Regions from separate parts of the Halomonas sp. AOP22-C1-8 genome, predicted to be linked through region 2. Evidence: riboswitches for the same ligand, from Rfam matches in the RefSeq annotation. Region 2 holds a riboswitch; the other holds the start of a gene.
The links. A riboswitch is a leader RNA that binds a small molecule or an ion and turns the genes downstream of it on or off. The one in region 2 is predicted to bind thiamine pyrophosphate.
Positions count from the first base shown of each region.

Region 1 (9,510 bases), on a different contig from region 2:
GTCATGCAGTTCAGAAAGCTTGAACGCCGCATGGAGAACAGGCTTGAGTTCACCTCTACGAATCCAGGCGATTAGCTGCTCGGCTTCTTCACGAGTACCGTGAGAAACGCCAAATATCTGCACCTGGTAAAGGTAAATACGCGTCCACATGATCTCACTGAGATTACCGCCGCTGGCCCCGGCTATGGAAAGGCGCGGATAGGATTGGCGGTGCTGCATATCAACAATCATGGTATCGATAAACAGATCGGTCATCTCGCCGCCGACCAAGTCCATCACCGCATCAATTGGCTTTCCGCCAGTGGCTTCTAAGACGCGCTCAACAAAGGTCGGCAGGTCGCCACGGTCAATAACGGCTTCGGCGCCTAACGCTTGCAGCGCAGCGGCTTTATCAGGCTGGCTGACCGCATAAGGAACAGCACCGACAATACGGCATAGCTGAATGAGCGCGGTGCCTACGCCACCACTGGCACCGCTTACCAACACGCGCTCGCCAGCCTTGATGTGTGCCGAGGTCATCATATGGTACGCCGTTTGATAGGAGCACATGCCCATCGCGGCTAGCTCAGCGTCGCGGAGTTCGGGATTATCAATGGAGTGGAACTGGTCTGCGGGCACCGCAATATACTCAGCGTAGCCGCCATCGGCCCCATGGCCGTAGTAGTCGGGAGTTAGATTGATATCCCGGCGCTCATCCGCATAAATATTGAAATCAAGCAGGCCACGCTGGCCAATACGCTCGGCATCCACGCCTTCGCCTACCGCTACGATACGCCCGGCCACATCTGCCCCCTGAATACGCGGAAACGTTAAGGTGGGCGTGCCGCCCATGGCAAAAGACGTCACGTCGCCTTTCTCTTTGGTGGGATACAGGCCTTCACGCGCTTTACGGTCGGTATTGTTTTTCGCGGTCGCCGTCACCTGGACCAGAACATCACCTGGGCCGGGTAACGGCGTTTTGACGTCTTTACGGTAATGCAGTTGTTCGACGCCACCATGCCCGACCAAGAGCATGGCAGCCATCGTAGAAGAAACGGCGGTAGATTCAGGCATTGTCAGGCTCCTTGGTACAAAGGAATAAGACTAGCCGACCATAGCAAACTCTTGCTACCCCTTAAAAGCCTGCTGAATTAGAACCAGCCCTTTCGCCTGAACACCCAAATCAGCACGCCACCGATTCCTGCCATCATGCCTAAAATGAAGAAGTAGCCATAGCGATAGTGCAGCTCCGGCATGTAGTCAAAGTTCATCCCGTAGATACCCGCAACAAACGTTAACGGAACAAAAATCGCCGTAATGACCGTTAGAACGCGCATTGTAATGTTCAGTTGGTGCGACGAGATTGATATGTAACCGTCTACTAAATCACCGCAAATGTCGTAATACATCTGAGTAAGCGTATAAAGCCGCTCAAAACGTTCGGCAACATCGTTAATGGCATGCAGCGTTTCACTTTCCTCACGCGGGACGTGCTCATAGTCGTAGACAGTTAACTCTTGGGTAATCCCTTTATGATAATTAAACACGCGCCGCATCTTAACCAGCCGGGAGCGGTACATGGTAATTTTGCGCATTAATACATCGTTGCCATTTTCATGTAACTCATCTTCTAAATCGCTTAATTCCGCTTCAAATTCAAGCAGGCTATCGATGTAGTACCCGGCAGAGATATACATCACCTTGAGCGCCACCTGCTCCGGTGATTTCGCTAATAACGTCTTACCCTGCTCCTTAAAGAGCCGCTCAATGCTCATGGCAACGCCTGGATGTAGCGTCACTAGAAAGCACTCACCAATAAAAAAGCAGACCTGCTGAGGAACAAAGTTTAGCTGGGCATCAAAAGATGAAATACCGCGGTAAATAATCAGTGCGTGGTTATCAAACTCTTCTATTTTGGGTGGTACACGCTCCTTATGGGCATCCTGAATAGCCATGGGGTGACACTCAAATTTACCCAGTAGCCGCTCAGCAGATTCTGCTGATTCCCCCTGCATATCGATCCATATATGACTGCCGGGGGTATTCTGCCATGTGACAAAAAGCTCTTCGCTCCCTTCATGGGTTTCGCCATCAGGGGTCGTCAAAATACTGCGAATCATAACTGTCCTTGGTTCCAGGGGCTTCTTAAATACGCTAATAACACGCTTACCACCGTGGAAGCTAACAACGCACCTAGAAACGGCGCTAGTGTGGGTACACTGTTCGGAAAGCTTGCCGCCATTATCCCTTCGCTTATGCTGGCGTGACTCATCCACCCAGGCAAGATCGCACCCAATAGACCCGCCATGCCGCCACCGACAGCTGCAAGGGGCGTCATGCGCCGCCATAAGCCCAGCAGCACGGGCACCACAGTTGCAGCGCAGACTAAATCAGCGATTAAAAAAAGACGTAAAACAGACACACCCTGAAGTGCGACAACCACGACAGGCACCATAAGCAAAACGGTCATCCAGCGTGTGAGCGCGATAGAAACGCTTGGCTGTTCACTGCGCGACACGATCAGTGAGGCAATACCGCTTTGTAGCGTATCTACGCTGGACGCCACCAATGTAACGGCAAGCACTAGTGCCGTTATAGCTAGCCAGGGTGGCGCGTTATTGAGCAGTGCAAAAAAAGGCATGGGCGGTTCGCCCAGCGGAACACCGTTCATGGCAGCAAGCATACCCAAACCGCCAATCACCATAACGATCATGACCGTGGCGCCCCCTCCTACCCAAGCCCCGCGGGCCAAACTGTGGTCATCACGTGCCGCCCATACCCGCTGCCAGTAGCCCTGGTGAAACAAGTTCGCTGCGGTAACCGCGATGACAAGCGTTAGTGCCACACTAAGCGCATCAGAAGTGGCGATAGAGGGCCATGCCGCACTGCTCGGCATAGCAGGCAAGTGCCAAAGGGTGACACTGGAAACCACCACTAACAGTGCAAGCAGCAACCATGCCTGCCAACGATCAGTGGCCAGGCTTGCGCGCAGCCCACCGCTTACCGTGTAAAGCAACGTAGTGAGCGTTACTCCAATAATCACCCAGCTCGACGGAACATCAGAAAGCAGCGAGGTGATCGCTCCAATAGCGGTTAATTCAGCGGCTAAAAAGCAGGCCATATACACCACGGAAACCAGCGTTACCCAGTGGCGCACTCCGCGCCCATAGCACGCCTCAGCAAACTCAGCGATGCTCCGCCCCTCAGGGAGAGCCCGGCGTATAGACGGACCATAAAAGCCAAGGACGATAAAAGGCAGTGAGGAGCCAAGGGCATAGCCTGCCAAGGCCAATGGGCCAATAAAAGCGCCAATTTCTGGCGGTGCAAACAAAATCCAGGCCCCCATACCAGATGCAACAAAAGAGAGCCCTAGCGTGGTGCTGGTTTGTGAATTACGAGCGGTTACAAAGTCATCCAATGAGCCTTTACGCCCACGGGCTTTAAGGCCTAAAAATGCAAAGCAACAGAGCGCCGCGCCCAGCACGGCTGACGTTAGGTATGGCATGTCGCACTTCCTCCGCCGGTACTAACCGGTTCAGGTTCCAGGGTCTGCGTCATAGCATTCTCAGCCACGCAACGTGGCTCCCCTGGCGACAGTGAATTGAGAGCGTATCCTGATGTAAAGCGAGCCAACCGTCAAAATGAGCAGCTACTCGCGCCGTATCCTAGCCGCTAAATAGCTAACAGGAAAACGGTTTACTTCTGCTATTCATTCGCTACAACGTTGTCTAGACTAACAAAAGCTGCTGTAAACTGAGTCAAAGCATTGCAAAATAAAAGTAGCTTACCGCCATTAGTGTTATAAAACATTAGTGTTACAAGCGTCGCACAGGAGAATAAGCGACGCACTTACAGGAAACCACTATGTCATACACCGAAGCCAAGGAGCATACGCAAGGGCGGCTCAATACTCTGTTTGCTGACCCCTACCATGCGTTTGAAAACAATACCGATGAGCGCCAGCTTCACGTTCGCGTAATGCTTTATATGCTGCTGGCCCGCCCCATGTCACGAGGAGACATGACGCTACGCGTGATCCATGGCTGGGAGAACGGTAGCTGCGAGCCTGGCGACTTACAGCATGCTGACTACGTTTTAAATACGCTAGATGATGTAAAGCGCGCGGTGAAAGACTTCGACCAGGCCACGAAGCAAAACGCTCCGCTACCCTCTGAAGACCCTGCCATTTTGGCGATGCCTTTAGCAAATGTGATCGCCGATGCCAAAGCCGAAGGGCAAGAGGTCACCGACGATATACCCAAAACGCCCGCACGCTGGTCTGCGCTTGAAGGCGGCTTGGCACTTTATACGCTTTTTAAAATGTATCACCGGTTGGTGTATGGCGAGGACGATGTCTACCGCTGCTCCCAATGCCAAACGGCCTTAGGCCCGCGTGAAATTCATGAATTTCACCTAGAGGAGAGTGAGTTCGCCCTTTTAGTGCCCCTTGTCGGACAGCCAAAAGAGGCGCCGTCTCTACTCGTATTGCATGAAAGCCAACTTAAGCCGATTGAAAAGCTGCTGGAAGAAAGTTTAAGCCTGCTGAATGATTTTTAATCCTTGAGTACAACAACGTCACTGGCCCCCCGCAAGAGCCAGTGACTGCTTAGTAAGTAAGCGTTAGCTTAATGCAATAGTGCTATTGATACCGCTTGAAACGTTTTCAGGTTCAAACCAGCGTGCTGTTACCGTTTTGGTTTGCGTCCAGAAGGCGATCGCCTGTTTGCCATTTGGCCCTAAATCGCCGAGCTTTGAAGCACGTGAGCCAGTGAAGCTGAAATAGGCAACCGGCACCGGGATTGGCACGTTGATACCCACCTGCCCCACGTCTATATCAGTTTCAAAGCGCCGCGCCACCCAGCCAGAATTCGTGAAGATAGACGTGCCGTTGCCGTTAGGATTAGCATTAATAAACGCAATCGCTTCGTCGAGTGTTTCCACGTTGACAACGCAGAGTACCGGCCCAAATATCTCTTCACGGTAAATGGTCATCTCCGCAGTCACATCGGTAAATAACGTCGGCCCCACAAAATTGCCCTTCGGATAATCGCGTACCTGGCAGTTACGCCCGTCAAGCAATAGCGTTGCGCCCTCCTTTTCACCGGTCTCGATAAGACCTAACACCCGCTCCTTGGCGGCAGGCGATACCAGCGGCCCTAAATCGGCATCCTGTTGGGTGCCAGGCCCCACTTTCATCTGGCCTGCAGCATCCACAATATCATCAATCCATTGTCGCGCCTCACCGACCAGCACCACGACCGAATTAGCCATACAGCGCTGGCCTGCGGCGCCAAATGCTGAGCCCAGCAGATTGTTGATGGCTTGGCTGCGATTTGCGTCGGGCATAACCACACAGTGGTTCTTCGCCCCCATCATCGCCTGCATACGCTTACCCGCATCTGCCGCCCGCTTGTAAAGCAATGAGCCGACGTGGGTTGAGCCAATAAACGATAGCGCTTTAATCGTTGGGTGATCGACAATCTGGTTGGCAACCTCAGGACCACCATGCACCACGTTCAACACCCCAGCTGGCACACCGGCTTCATGGGCAAGCTCCACCAAGCGCATGGTCGAGCTGGGATCCTGCTCAGAAGGCTTCAACACAAAGGTGTTGCCTGTCGCGATGGCCAGCGGAAACATGAAACAGGGCAGCATGATCGGGAAGTTAAAGGCCGTAATACCGGCCCCTACGCCTAGCGGCTGATGTAGCGTATAAACATCGACGTCGCTTGCCGCGTTCTCGGCCACCTCTCCTAGCTGGAGCGAGGTAATCGAGCAGGCGTGTTCGACCACCTCCAGACCTCGCCCTACTTCACCTTTGGCATCTGGCAACGTTTTGCCATGCTCTTCGGTGATTAAGGCGGCTAGTTCATCGGTGTTGTCACGAATCAGTGCCTGCAACGCCAGCATAATACGCATGCGCTTTCCAAGCGGTACCTTGCGCCACTCTCTAAACGCATGATGGGCGCTTGCAATCGCATGCTCTACTTCTTCTGCCGTGCAAAAAGGCACCCGGGCAACCACCTTTTGGGTCGCCGGATTAACCACATCACGCCACTCCTGGCTTTGAGACAGGACGGCTTGACCATCAATGATCATGGGAATTTCGCGAACGGCCATTACGCTTGCTCCTGATTATGATTGTGTTTGTAACAGTGGCAGTCTCTATAGCTGCCCCAGGGCCAAGAACAGGGTATATCAGCAAGTAAACGTCAACTAACGATTAGTAACAACCCCGATTAGCGATGACAAGACTCCAAAGACAGTGCAAACGCATGTTTACCCCCTTGACCTCCCCTCTCAATAAGGGATGATAATACAGCGCACCCAGGAGATGTCTCTTTGCCTCAGCAATACATGCCCACCGCTATGACGTCTCTCCGGCTTGGCCAAGTGGGCCTATGGAGTCTGGCGCTATTGCTGTGGTGCGCCGCTCCCCACGAGGTGATGCCGCGGGCTGCTGAGCCAAGTCATCACTCAGCCTTGGAAGACCACACCAAACCGCTGATCGTGCTGGCTAACCCACTTAATCGCCTTAGCCTGGACCATGACAAGCGACGCCAAAACCCGGTAGTAATTCAAAATGATACCGGGGTGGCTCTGCCCGCCCATGAAAGATGGCCTGGTATTGCGCCTGCCGTTTATCACTGCGTATTGAATACCCTTGGCTCATCGAACCCAGGCTTACCAGGCGGCCTTCCTCCCTGCAGAGCACCACCCTACGCTTAACAAATAACGACGGTTAACAGAGGTGCATAACGCCTCTTTGCCACATACATGACACCAGGCATTTATTATTAAAAGGTCTGGCCATATCAAGTTATTTCAGGAATCGTGCGTATGTTTCTGGTGGACCAACTTATTTTACTAGCAGCCATCCTGCTACTGGTCGGCATTATTTCAAGCAAGCTGTCAGCTCGCTTGGGTATGCCGGTACTCGTACTGTTTTTAGGAACCGGTATGCTTGCGGGGGAAGCAGGCATTGGCGGTATCGACTTTAATAATCCTGGTTTGGCACACGCGCTGGGCACGTTGGCACTGGCAATGATTTTGTTCGATGGCGGCTTACAAACGCCCCTCGCCTCAATCCGCCTGGTGTGGAAGCCAGCCTCGCTATTGGCCACGCTCGGCGTTTTGATCACATCAATGGTTACCGGGGTCGCTGCTGCTTATATTCTAAACCTCCCCCTGTTGGATGGTTTATTACTAGGCGCCATCGTCGGCTCCACCGACGCCGCTGCGGTTTTCTCATTACTGCGTAATGCTGGCATCCATATTAATCAGCGGCTCAAGTCTACGCTTGAAATTGAAAGCGCATCCAACGACCCGATGGCGATTTTCTTAACCATCGGATTACTTGAAGTACTGGTTAACGATATGCCCCTTGGAGTGGGCCTGTTAAAACTCTTTATCCTGCAAATCGGGGTAGGTGGCGCCGTCGGCTTGCTGGTCGGCTGGGCAGCCGTTCAACTTATTAACCGTATTCATCTGGTCACATCGGGCCTTTATCCCGTTCTGGTTGCGGCATGCGGGCTCTTCGCCTTTGGCGTTGCTGCGAACCTTGGAGGCAGTGGCTTCCTGGCGATTTTTATTGCAGGCGTCATGATCGGCAATCGCCCGATTGCCTTTCAGCGCAGCACGTTTTTGTTTCATGACGGATTAGCGTGGATGAGTCAGATCGTCATGTTCGTGGTGCTTGGGCTGCTGATTAATCCTGTTTCCCTACTGGATGTATGGCTGGAAGGCCTGATGATTGCGGCTATATTAACCTTGGTGGCTCGCCCTCTCGCCGTCACTCCCATTCTTAAACTGTTCGGTTTTACGAACCGCGAAACCGGGCTGGTTGCCTGGGTAGGCCTGCGTGGATCAGTGCCCATTATTTTGGCTATTTTCCCACTGATTTTCGGCCTGGAAGGCGCTGAACTTATCTTCAACGTGGTGTTCTTCGTGGTATTAATTTCTGCCACTATTCAAGGCACTACGCTGCCCTACCTGGCGCGTAAACTGAAACTTACCGAAGCACCGCCTGTTGTGCCTGCCGCCAGCCTGGAGATTACCTCATTGGAGGACGTTGACGCCGACATTGTGGAATATCGGCTAGGTGACTTTACTCGTGCAGCCAACCGTCGTTTATCGCAACTCGCACTGCCTGACGGCACAGTGGTGGCCATGATCACCCGTGGCAAAGACGTTATCCCACCGCGTGGGTCCACCCAATTACAGCCAGGCGATCACTTGTTTGTCGTGCTGCGTCCACAGGTTCTGCCGTTTGTTGACTGTATTTTTGCGGAGGGAGCCACGGTCGACCACTACCAACTCCCCAATCAAATATTGCATCTGAAAGGCAACACCAACGTCGACGAAGTATTTAACTCCTATGGCATTACGCTAGACCGTGATATGCACTGCACATTAGACGCGCTTCTGCGTGAGCGATTGACGGACGAACCACGCATAGGTGACTCAATAGCGTTGGAAAACGTGACCCTCTCCGTTCAAGGCGTACTTGATGGGCGCATTACCACGGTAGGTTTGACCATCAGTCAGCCAGAACTCACTGTAGAGCAACACCCCGCCTGATACCCATACGTAAAGGCCACCCGCTATTAACGGGTGGCCTTTTGAAATACTTCAACGTGCTGCAAAAATGTCCTGCAAGAATCGTATTTCAACCAGTCCTGCTGGACCAGCACTGCAGAAACAACTCAGGCAGCTTCGTAGGCAGCTTTAAGCCGGTAAAACTCATCAACAATGGCGGCCATTTCAGCGGCGTCATAATGACAAAGGCCACTGACCACCAGCTTTTTAGAGCCGACACCGATTGCAACGCCCTTCGATTCAATGGAAAACTCAAGCAATGCGTCTGCTCGCTTCCCCTGCACATCAAGCGATGAGCGCGTTAAGGCAAGGCCTGGTGTAAACCCATCCAAACGCTCTAATGAAAACCCCATGCTATCGTAGATAACCAAAGGGCGTTTAGGGTTAAACATTACCCCATGCTTTTCCATTAGCGGTTTTAAATAATGCGGGAAATTTTTGCCTGAGAACGCCACATAGCAACGAGCAAATGCTTCAATAGCAGCGCTATCGTGGGTCGTCTCGCCATCACGAACCACCTGTAAATAACATTTTCCACTCTCATCACTTACGTGAAGCTCACCATTTTCTGCTTCACTAAAGAGCAGTGGCGTATCAGCACTTACCATATTGGTGAAGCGAAATTCCATTTGCCGCGACAGCCCGAACTTTACCAGTATTAGCGTAAACAACAGGTCACCAGGCACGCAGAAACGTCGCGCACCCGGATTATGGATCGGGTTGTAATCACCTGCCACGCCTTTAGCGAAACGGCTGGCCTGCTCGGCGGAGACCACTACATACTCTCCGTGTTGCGCGTAAAAATCCTTGAACATGGCGTTTGCTGCCTGCCTAGCGTTGAAATCGAAAACCCATAACTATCCAGCGTCGCGCATAATGCCATAAAACGCGCGCCAACAGGAGTCACCTGCCAGGAAGCGAGTATGTCAAACA
Region 1 covers NZ_JBQSYD010000017.1:5,787-15,296, forward strand. The annotation lists gene ACT3TY_RS10605 (zinc-binding dehydrogenase) at 1-1,053, opposite strand, end outside; gene corA (magnesium/cobalt transporter CorA) at 1,131-2,099, opposite strand; gene ACT3TY_RS10615 (sodium:solute symporter) at 2,096-3,484, opposite strand; TPP riboswitch at 3,474-3,578, opposite strand; gene ACT3TY_RS10620 (hypothetical protein) at 3,844-4,536, shown strand; gene ACT3TY_RS10625 (CoA-acylating methylmalonate-semialdehyde dehydrogenase) at 4,600-6,099, opposite strand; gene ACT3TY_RS10630 (hypothetical protein) at 6,322-6,708, shown strand; gene ACT3TY_RS10635 (potassium/proton antiporter) at 6,820-8,559, shown strand; gene ACT3TY_RS10640 (DUF3581 family protein) at 8,685-9,392, opposite strand; gene ACT3TY_RS10645 (hypothetical protein) at 9,501-9,510, shown strand, end outside.
Region 1: another riboswitch for thiamine pyrophosphate. It lies ahead of ACT3TY_RS10615 (sodium:solute symporter); the one in region 2 lies ahead of thiM (hydroxyethylthiazole kinase).

Region 2 (9,510 bases):
AAGGGCTGGTACTGACTTTCAGTGTCTGACTTTCCCAGTGCGCCGAAACCACAATGATCGCCTTGGGCGTCAGTCGCTTGCCCAGCGCACGTAAAAAGTGATGGGCAGGGGTCGGGGTGAGGATCAGCATGGGAGAGCCGTGGGATATAAAAAGACTGGGTAGCATAACAACGTCTCCTGGCAGAAGGCCCCGGCAGTTAGCGGGGCGCGAGCAAAGGTATGGCGGAGAAAATTTGATAAATAAAAGTCGCTAGGGTGCGCCTAAAGCGATTAGCTAACGCGGGGATTCAGTGTAAAGCTGCCGCCGCCTAAGCCAGCCTGCACGAGCAGGGCAACGGTCCAGAACGCTGGGAATTCCCAACCACCACCCGCATTGGAAAACATCCAGCCGTTGCCAAGATGCACGGACGTAGCACCCAGCAATAAAGGAATCATCGCAAGGCTAATCCAGCGCGTATAAATACCCAGAATCAAGGCCAGGCCGCCGCCAACTTCGCCCAGAATCGTTAAGTAGGCTATAAAGCTTGGCAGGCCCAGTGACTCAAAGTAGCCGACCGTGCCTGGCAGGGTAAACACAAACACTTTGGTCAGGCCATGGGCGAGTGCCATCACGCCAAGTGATATGCGCAGCAGCGCGATGGCGTGGGGCTGAAGATTGGTGCTCATGGTGGAAGTAGATGCATTCATGGGATATCTCCATTGGGCTGTGGTGCAAGTGCAATGGAGATACTTTACGTCCGTTTGCGGCAGAGATAATCCACGCGTATTAGACATCACTGTTGCGAAATAGGCGACAATCCCATCTCCTGTTCCCAGTGAGGCGGGCTGCCCCACGCATCCGCTAACACTTCAATAAACCGTTCTACCTTGGCCGGTAAAAAGCGCCGCGCAGGGTAAATAGCATGAATATCCAGCATTTTAGGAGGGATCTGTGGCAGTACCTGAACCAGGCGCCCAGCGATAATGCTCTCCGTTACCAAAAAGCTGGGTTGATGAGCGATACCGATGCCTGCCTCGGCGGCATGGGTTAAAACATCGCCATTGTTGCTTTCAAGCGGGCCTTGGGGTGTCAGCGTCATATTCTCAAAACGCCAGTCGTTATTGGCTAAACCGCTGCGGTAACGCAGGCAGCGGTGGTGCGAAAGCGCCTCAGCGTTTGCCGGCACGCCATGGGTTTCAAGGTACGCCGGAGATGCGCAAAACAGCATTTGACAGCGTGTCAGACGCCTGGCAACCAGGCTTGAGTCGGGCAGGCTGCCAATACGAATGGCCACATCGTAGCCCTCTTCGAGAAGATCCACGCGGCGGTCACTTAAATCCAGGCGTACATCCAGGCCAGGATACGCCACCATAAAGCGCGCTACCAGCGGGGAGAGGTGACGCATGCCAAAACTCATGGGGCCGTTGATGCGCAAACGGCCGCTTATTTCAGAAATACCGCTGCCTACGTCGGCGGCAGCCTCATCAAGCGCCTGTAAAATTGCTTGGGCATGCGCAAGGTAGCGCTCGCCCACGGCGGTTAAATGCAGGCGTCGCGTGGTGCGCTGAATAAGCCGCACCCCGAGCGTCTCTTCAAGGGCCATGACAATGCGCGATACCCGCGTGCGGGAAAGATCCAGCGCCTCGGCGGCCCGCGTGTAGCTGCCAAGCTCGGCAACTTTCACAAAGGCGGCAATATGGTCGAGCTGGTTCATGGTCGAGCAAACGCCCGTGCGGCCTGGTAAGGGTCAGGCTGGCCACAAATGGCGGAGATAACCGCCAAGCCATTGGCACCGGCTGCAACGACCTGCTGGGTGTGATCAGCCTTTAGCCCGCCGATGGCCACGCTTGGCAAGGTGCAGGCCGCGGCTAGCTGAGCCAGGCCTTCAAACCCTAACGGTTTAGCATGGTCCTGCTTGCTTTGGGTGGCAAACACCGGGCCCAGGCCCACGTAGTCGAGCAGTGCTACGGGGGCTGCGTGAAGCTGCTCAAGGGTATTAATCGAAAGCCCGATGATTGCCTCTGGCCCCATGGCCGTGCGCGCCTCTTGAGCCGCTGTATCGCTTTGGCCGACATGCAGCCCATCGGCGCCGCTTTGCAAGGCAACGTTCAAGCGGTCGTTAATCACCAGTGGTACCCCGCTACCCGCCAGGGCGGCTTTCAAGCGCTTGGCCTGTTCAATCATGTCGGTATCGCTTGCGTGTTTATCGCGCAGTTGAACAAAACTGACGCCCCCTTTGACGGCCTCAATAACGGTGCGCTCTAGCCCTGCGGCTTGACAGAGTTGAGCGTCAGTGACCAGATAAAGCGAAAGATCAAAACGCATTAGCCTTCCTCCAGCCCGGTAAACTGACGGACGTCTGTAGGTGTTAGCTGATACAAGGCGTCCAACAGGGCTACCTGAAAACTACCCGGGCCTGCCGCCTGTTGTCCAGCGCGGCTACCCGCGATAGCAAAGCTTGTAAGTGCGGCTAACGTGGCGTTCAAGGGAGCTCCGGGGCTGGCCGCTACAAAGGCGGCAACGGTGGCACTTAACGCGCAGCCAAGCGTAGTGACACGCGGCATAAGCGCGTGCCCGCCGTTCAAGCGCCAGTGCTGAGTGCCATCGGTAATAAAGTCCTGCACGCCGGTCATCGCGACAATACAGCGCTGCTGCTTGGCGAGGTTAATGGCGGCCTCACGCGCTTCATCCGTAGAGGCTGTGGCATCCACCCCACGGCCCGCGTGGGTCAAGCCGGAAAGCGTCATGATTTCTGAGGTATTGCCACGGATCACGCTGGGCTTAAAAGCCAATAGCGTTTGTGAAAGCGTTTGACGGTAGTAAGTGGCGCCCACCGCAACCGGGTCCAATACCCAGGGGGTATTGCGCTCGTTGGCCGTTTTGGCGGCAAGTTGCATACCTTCTGCCCAGTGTGGTGAAGGTGTACCGATATTGATCGAAAGTGCCCCGGCCAAGCGAGTAAACTCAGCGACTTCCTCAGTTGAATGCAGCATGGCAGGGGAAGCGCCGACAGCCAGCAGGCAGTTAGCTGTGCTGTTCATCGCTACAAAATTGGTAATACAGTGCACTAACGGCGTGGTGCGTTGTACAGCGGAAAGCGCGTCGCTCAGCGGGAGTGATGTCATGGCCACCTCACAGCGTAGATCGGGTGTGATGACACCGCGACTTCCTACGCCGGTATTATCCGGTTCAGGTTCTAAGGGTGCATCTCAGCTTGAGCGTCTCAAGCGCCCCTGTCGTCAGGCTACTATCCTTGCCTTGGGCGGTGCTGTAAAGCGCAGGCGATGTGTAAGGGGAGGCCGGTAGGGTAAGCGGGGCTGGAATAATGGCTGCTCTGCCCTCATGGTATGTCATCACAACGGCATCATGCGGTGTGAAACGGTTAGCGATAGGCTTGTACACGGTATGGTTTTTGTCAAAGATAACCGCTCAATCAATTCATTTAACAGCATAATTCCCCACAAGGAGCCCAAGATGACTTTGCAAGGTGAACAGCATAAAGGCGTTCGTCCGGCCCCTGCGCAAACCCAAGGGTTTCGCTTAAACCATACGATGCTGCGGGCGAAAGACCCCGAGCGTTCATTGGCCTTTTACTCCCAGGTATTTGGCATGCAGGTACTGCGTCGGCTGGATTTCGAAGAGATGCAGTTTTCGCTCTACTTTCTGGCGAACCTGGAAGCCAGCGACCAGGTACCGGAAGATACCCAGGCGCGTACAGCCTGGACCTTCAGCCAAAAGGGGCTGTTAGAACTTACCCATAACTGGGGCACCGAAGACCAGGACGATTTTGCCTACCACGATGGCAATGCCGAACCGCAGGGCTTTGGACATATCTGCTTTAGCGTACCGGACTTGGAAGCGGCCCAGGCATGGTTTGATGAGCACGATGTAACGTTCATAAAGCGGGCGGATCAAGGCAAAATGCAGGGCGTCATTTTTGTGAAAGACCCGGACGGCTACTGGATCGAAGTTATCCAGGCCGACCTAATGGCGGCGATGGGCGACTGATATGGCACACTTGCTGTTTCGGCTGCGCTACGTTACCGATGAAGAAGCCATGGAAGTCCGCTCACTACTGGCAGAACATGGTTTTGATACCTATGAAACGCAGGCCGGTTTTTTCCGCTTAGGGGTGGACGCGATCTGGCTGCGTGATGAAACCCAGCGTGAGGCGGCCGAAGCAGCACTGGCGGTGTATCAAGCCGAGCGCTTCACCAAGGCTCGGCAAGCGCACGCCGAGGCCGTGAGCCAAGGCGATGCACCTACCTTATGGCGCCGCCTGGCGGCGCATCCCTTTCAGGTCACCCTGGTAATGGTGGCGGTCGTCATGGTGGCACTGCTTACGCTGTTGCCATTTCTTGGCCTGACACGTTAATCAAGCCGCAGGTGCCCTCGTTTTAAGTAGAGCTTGACCCCTTCGCTGCCCGCGCTAAGTTGGGGAGCGGCGCCGGGAGGGTAGCGACACCAGCTGCCCGTCGGGTATTCGGTATCGCCGTCGCACAAGGTGCCTTCCAGAACAAACGCTTCCAGGCCACCGCCCAGCGTTGGGTAGACAATCGTCACGCCCGCCTCCCACCGCTCCAGGCTGGCGCGCTCTTGGCCAAAGGTATGCAGCATTTTATAGGTAATGCCTGGGCGACGGTCCGGCTGCCAAGGTAAACGGTGGGCAGGTACGGCCAGTTGAAGAATGTCATTGGCTGCAAACTGGTGAAGCTTCACCAGGATGAGCGCGCCCTCATCGCCTATGTGCGGGGTGTGGCCCGTACCGATAGGATTGCGCAGATAGGTGCCCGCGGGGTAGCGGCCGTGCTCATCACCGAACACGCCCTCTAGTACAAGAATCTCTTCCCCGCCGTCGTGGGTATGTGCGGTGAACTGGCTGTTGGGCGCGTAGCGTACCAGGCTGGTCGCTCTGGCAACTTCCTCGCCGATGCGATCAAGCATCATGCGCGTAACGCCCGCACTGGGCGAATCGACCCATTGATATTGGTCCGGCGTTACGCAAGCAAAGTGGCTAAAGTCGGCGTTAAGGCGCATGGTATTGGCTCTTTGCAGTGGGGGGATCGCGGTAGTGCAAGTCTCCTTATCCACCACCCAAAATGCAATGCATAAAAGAGCGCTTTAATGACGAGCCTTTAGGAAGGCTCGTTGCATAAAGGCGGTTTTTTTCAGGGCGTCGCTGCAAGCGTCGTCAGAATATGGTGGGCGGCCTCAATACGTGCCTGGTTGGGATAATTGCGGTTGGCGAGCATCACGATGCCTATTTGCTGGCTGGGTACAAAGGCGACATAAGCGCCAAAGCCATTGGTTGAGCCCGTCTTGTTAAACCACGCCTCGTCATCTGCCGGTAACGGTGGTTGAAGCTGCTCGGCCTCGTTAGCCTCCAGCACCATCTCCATCGAATTGCCTGCTTGTAGCTGGTCAAGCGAAACAGGGTAGGCATAGCGCTCCCAACCGAGGCCTTGGGTCATATCGCCCATATTGACGTAACCCATCCGGGTTGCTTCCAGTGCTTCGCGCAGCGGTTCATCCACCGCTGAGTTGTCCATGTTGGCGTTAATGAACGCTAGCATATCTGCGCTATTCGACTTTACCCCGTAGGCCTCTGCATCCAGTACGCCGGGGTTCACCCGAATCGGCTCATCCTCTTTTGAGTACCCGAAGGCGTAGTTCGCCTGCGCGTCTTCAGGTGCCTGCAGGTAGCTGTGTTCAAGGCCGAGTGCTGAAAACACGTGCGCTTCCATCAACTGGGCGTAAGGTTTTCCAAGCCGCTGGGCGGTCAGGTAACCGAGTAATCCAATGCTCGGATTTGAATAGAGCCGATGAGTGCCTGGCGCATACGTCGGTGCCCACTGGCGGTAGTAGGCGACCATGTCGTCTTCGTTGTTGACGCTATCTGGAAACTGCAACGGCAGCCCACCCGCCGTGTAGGTGCCCAGTTCCAATAGGCTGATGTTATCAAAGGCGCTTCCTTCAAGGGCTGGCAGGTACTGGCTGGCGGGGTCGGAAAGTGACAGAGCACCGCTGGCCTGAGCGTAAGCCGCCAGCGTCGCCGTAAACGTCTTGCTGACGGAGCCCAGCTCAAACAGCGTATCGGTAGTTACCGGCACGCCAGCCTCTTGATCGGCGACCCCATAATTAAAGTAATAGGGTGTGCCCCTAACGCTCACCGCTACGGCCATGCCCGGGATACTGTGCGCGTCCATCAAGGCTACGATAGTGTCGTTGACCACCGACGCCACCGGCAGACTGCGCGGATCATCATTCGCATAGCCAAAAGCGCTGATAAGAAACGAACCTGCCACAATAAGCGCATTCTTTGCTGTTAACATCTTGTTCATCAGAAAACCCGTTACGTGTTGTTGATTAACATCGGGCGTTGGCCCCGCTGATTCGTTGCTTACGTTACGGCGAACCGTACAAGGTGACAAACAGCGATATTTTGCATAAGCCATTAGAAAAATTTGGGGGTCTGTGTCGTGCGTCCCTACTTACCACTAAAAGCCCTGCGCGCCTTTGAAGCGTCGGCCAGGCACCTGAGTTTTACCCGAGCGGCTGCCGAGCTGTGCATGACGCAAGCGGCCGTTAGTCATCACGTAAAATTGCTGGAAGGCCAGTTGAAGGTAGCACTGTTCACCCGCCTGCCGCGCGGGCTGATGTTAACGCAAGAGGGCGAAATGCTACTGCCGGTCCTCAAGGCGTCGTTTGATCAGATTACACACACGCTGGATCAATTAGGCGAGCAGAACTATCGGGAGGTATTGAATGTGGGCGCGGTGGGCACGTTCGCCGTCGGCTGGTTGCTGCCCAGGCTTGCTGACTTTCAGGAGCGCTATCCGTTTATTGATCTGCGCCTTTCGACCCATAACAATCGCACGGATATGGCCGCGGACGGGTTTGACTTTGCTATCCGCTTTGGAACGGGCGCTTGGCACGGTATTGCGGCCCAGCCCTTGTTGCCAGCCTCGCTGTCGGTCATGTGCACGCCCGACATCGCCACCCGGCTAAAGACGCCGGCCGATGTCGTGGGTGAAACATGGCTACGCTCTTATCGCACCGATGAGTGGACGCAGTGGCTACTGGCGGCGGGGTTATCCAGCAGTGTTTCTGTGCCAAGAAGTATCGTGTTTGACTCTTCTATTGCCATGATAGAAGCCGCACAGCAGGGCGTAGGCATTGCCCTGGCGCCGCCTTCAATGTTCTCACGCCCGCTCACCAGCGGTGCTTTGGTACAACCGTTCAGCACCGCGGTGAGTTTAGGCGGGTACTGGCTGACGCGCTTACAATCGCGGCCAGAAACCCAGGCCATGGCCTGTTTTAGAGAGTGGCTGACCCTGGCAACCAATGCCTAGTGGCTATGGCTATGCTCGCTGTGATCATGCCCGTGGTCATGGTCATGATCGTCATGTGTATGGTCGTGGCCGTCATGCGCATGGTCATCATGGCCCGGCTGGGCCAGTGCGTCGTGCAGCACTACCGCATTGTGGCGCATCATGCCAAGGTAGGTGCTCGCTTCGCCCTCGGAAGAAAGCGCATCGGCATACAGTGTTCCGGCAATCGGCAGGCTCGTCTCTTCAGAAAGCTGCTGAATGACCGCAGGATTGGTCATGTTTTCATGGAACAGGGCTTGTACGTTCTGGTCGTTGATCACGTCCACCAGCTCGGCCATGCTGGCGCCGCTGGGTTCTACTTCGGTCGATAAGCCGGTAGGTGCCAAAAAGTTGACGCCGTAAGCATTCGAGAAGTAGCCAAAGGAGTCGTGGCCAGTAATCACGCTGGTTGAGGCCGGGATTTCGCTGATGAGCTCACGAATTTCAGCATCGACTTCTGCCATGCTGGCCAGGTAGTTATCGGCGTTAGCCCGGTACTCATCGGCGTTAGCCTCATCGGCCTCAATCAGGCCGTCACGGATATTGGCAACGTAAATCCGCGTTTGGGCCATATCCTGCCAGGCATGAGGATCAAATTCACCATGCGCATGGTCGTGGTCGTGATCATGGTCATGCCCATGGTCGTGATCGTGGTCGTGTCCATGATCATGGTAGTCGAGCTTGTTAATGCCATCGGTGGCCGTTATCAATGCGCCGTTGTAGCCGCTGGATTCAATGAGCCGCTCCATCCAGCCTTCGAACAGTAGGCCGTTGAACACCACAAGGTCCGCTTCTGTCAGTGCGCGTGCATCGCTTGGGCGAGGGGAGTAGACGTGCGAATCACCGTCAGGCCCCACCAGCGATGTTACTTCAACGTGCTCGCCGCCCACGTTCTCGACCATATCGGCCAGGATGGAGAAGCTTGTCACCACCTGAACACGGTCTGCTGCGATGGCCGCGGGCAGTGCCAACATGGCGGATACACCAACCAATAAGCGCGAAGATAACCGTAAAGACATACCGACTCCTGTTGAATGATGTTACGTAGATGCCTCAGCGCTGAGCGGGGCTGTTTTACGCCTTAGCCGGGCAGCCAGACTGTGGTAGCGCCCAAACATCGCCGAGAAAAGATAGCCCACGCCGGCCAGCAGAATAATGCTGGGCCCCGAGGGAATATCCAGATGAAAAGAGAGCAGCAAGCCACCGGTACTGGCGACCATGGCGATCACGACGGCAATCGCCATTAGCCCCTCAAGGCGCCTGCTCCAAAAACGCGCGGCGGTGGCGGGCAGCATCATTAAACCCACCGCCATCATCGTGCCCAGCGTTTGAAAGCCCGCCGTCATGTTGAGTACCAGCAAGGCTAAAAACACGCTATGCACCCAGCCGTTGCGGCGGTTTTGGCCGCGTAAAAAAAGCGGGTCCAAACACTCCACCACCAGTGCGCGGAAGATGATGGCCAGGGTCACCAAAATCAGCGTGCTGATGCCTGCAATCAGTAGTAATGCGGTGGCGTTAACGGCCAAAATCGACCCAAACAGAACATGGGTTAAATCAACGCTGCTGCCACCCATAGAGATCAGCATGACCCCCGCCGCCAGCGAGATAATAAAAAAGCTCGCCATGGCCGCATCTTCACGCTGGCCGCCTATCTTCGATACAGCTCCGGCAAGTAGCGCCACCATTAACCCGCACAATACGCCGCCAATACTCATAATGGGCAGCGAGAACCCGGCCAGTAGAAAGCCGATTGCCACGCCTGGCATAATGGCGTGCGCCAAGGCATCGCCAATCAGGCTCATGCCGCGTAGCACCAGAAAAACGCCCAAGGGCGGGGCCGCAATGGACAGCGCTAACCCGCCGACTACCGCGCGGCGCATAAAGCCATAATCAAACGGCGCAATTAGCCACGTGTTAAGCAGTTCCAGCATGGTGCTCCCCCAGTGTAAAAGGTACTGCCTGGGCGGGCAGTGGCTGATGATGTAGTTCACTGGGTGCCACCCAGCGGGCATGGCCGCCGTTTAACATCAATATTTCATCGGCCAAGCGGCGTAAATGGTCCATATCGTGCAGAACAATAATAATCGTCGTACCGTCATCGGCCATCTGGCGCAGGATACGGATTAAAATATCGACCGTGTCGCTGTCCACGTTGGCAAA
Region 2 covers NZ_JBQSYD010000013.1:99,613-109,122, reverse strand. The annotation lists gene ACT3TY_RS09300 (DODA-type extradiol aromatic ring-opening family dioxygenase) at 1-166, opposite strand, end outside; gene ACT3TY_RS09295 (DoxX family protein) at 271-687, opposite strand; gene ACT3TY_RS09290 (LysR substrate-binding domain-containing protein) at 774-1,694, opposite strand; gene thiE (thiamine phosphate synthase) at 1,691-2,305, opposite strand; gene thiM (hydroxyethylthiazole kinase) at 2,305-3,105, opposite strand; TPP riboswitch at 3,130-3,225, opposite strand; gene gloA (lactoylglutathione lyase) at 3,455-3,988, shown strand; gene ACT3TY_RS09270 (DUF6164 family protein) at 3,990-4,355, shown strand; gene ACT3TY_RS09265 (cupin domain-containing protein) at 4,352-5,017, opposite strand; gene ampC (class C beta-lactamase) at 5,149-6,312, opposite strand; gene ACT3TY_RS09255 (LysR family transcriptional regulator) at 6,460-7,332, shown strand; gene ACT3TY_RS09250 (metal ABC transporter substrate-binding protein) at 7,329-8,369, opposite strand; gene ACT3TY_RS09245 (metal ABC transporter permease) at 8,391-9,281, opposite strand; gene ACT3TY_RS09240 (metal ABC transporter ATP-binding protein) at 9,265-9,510, opposite strand, start outside.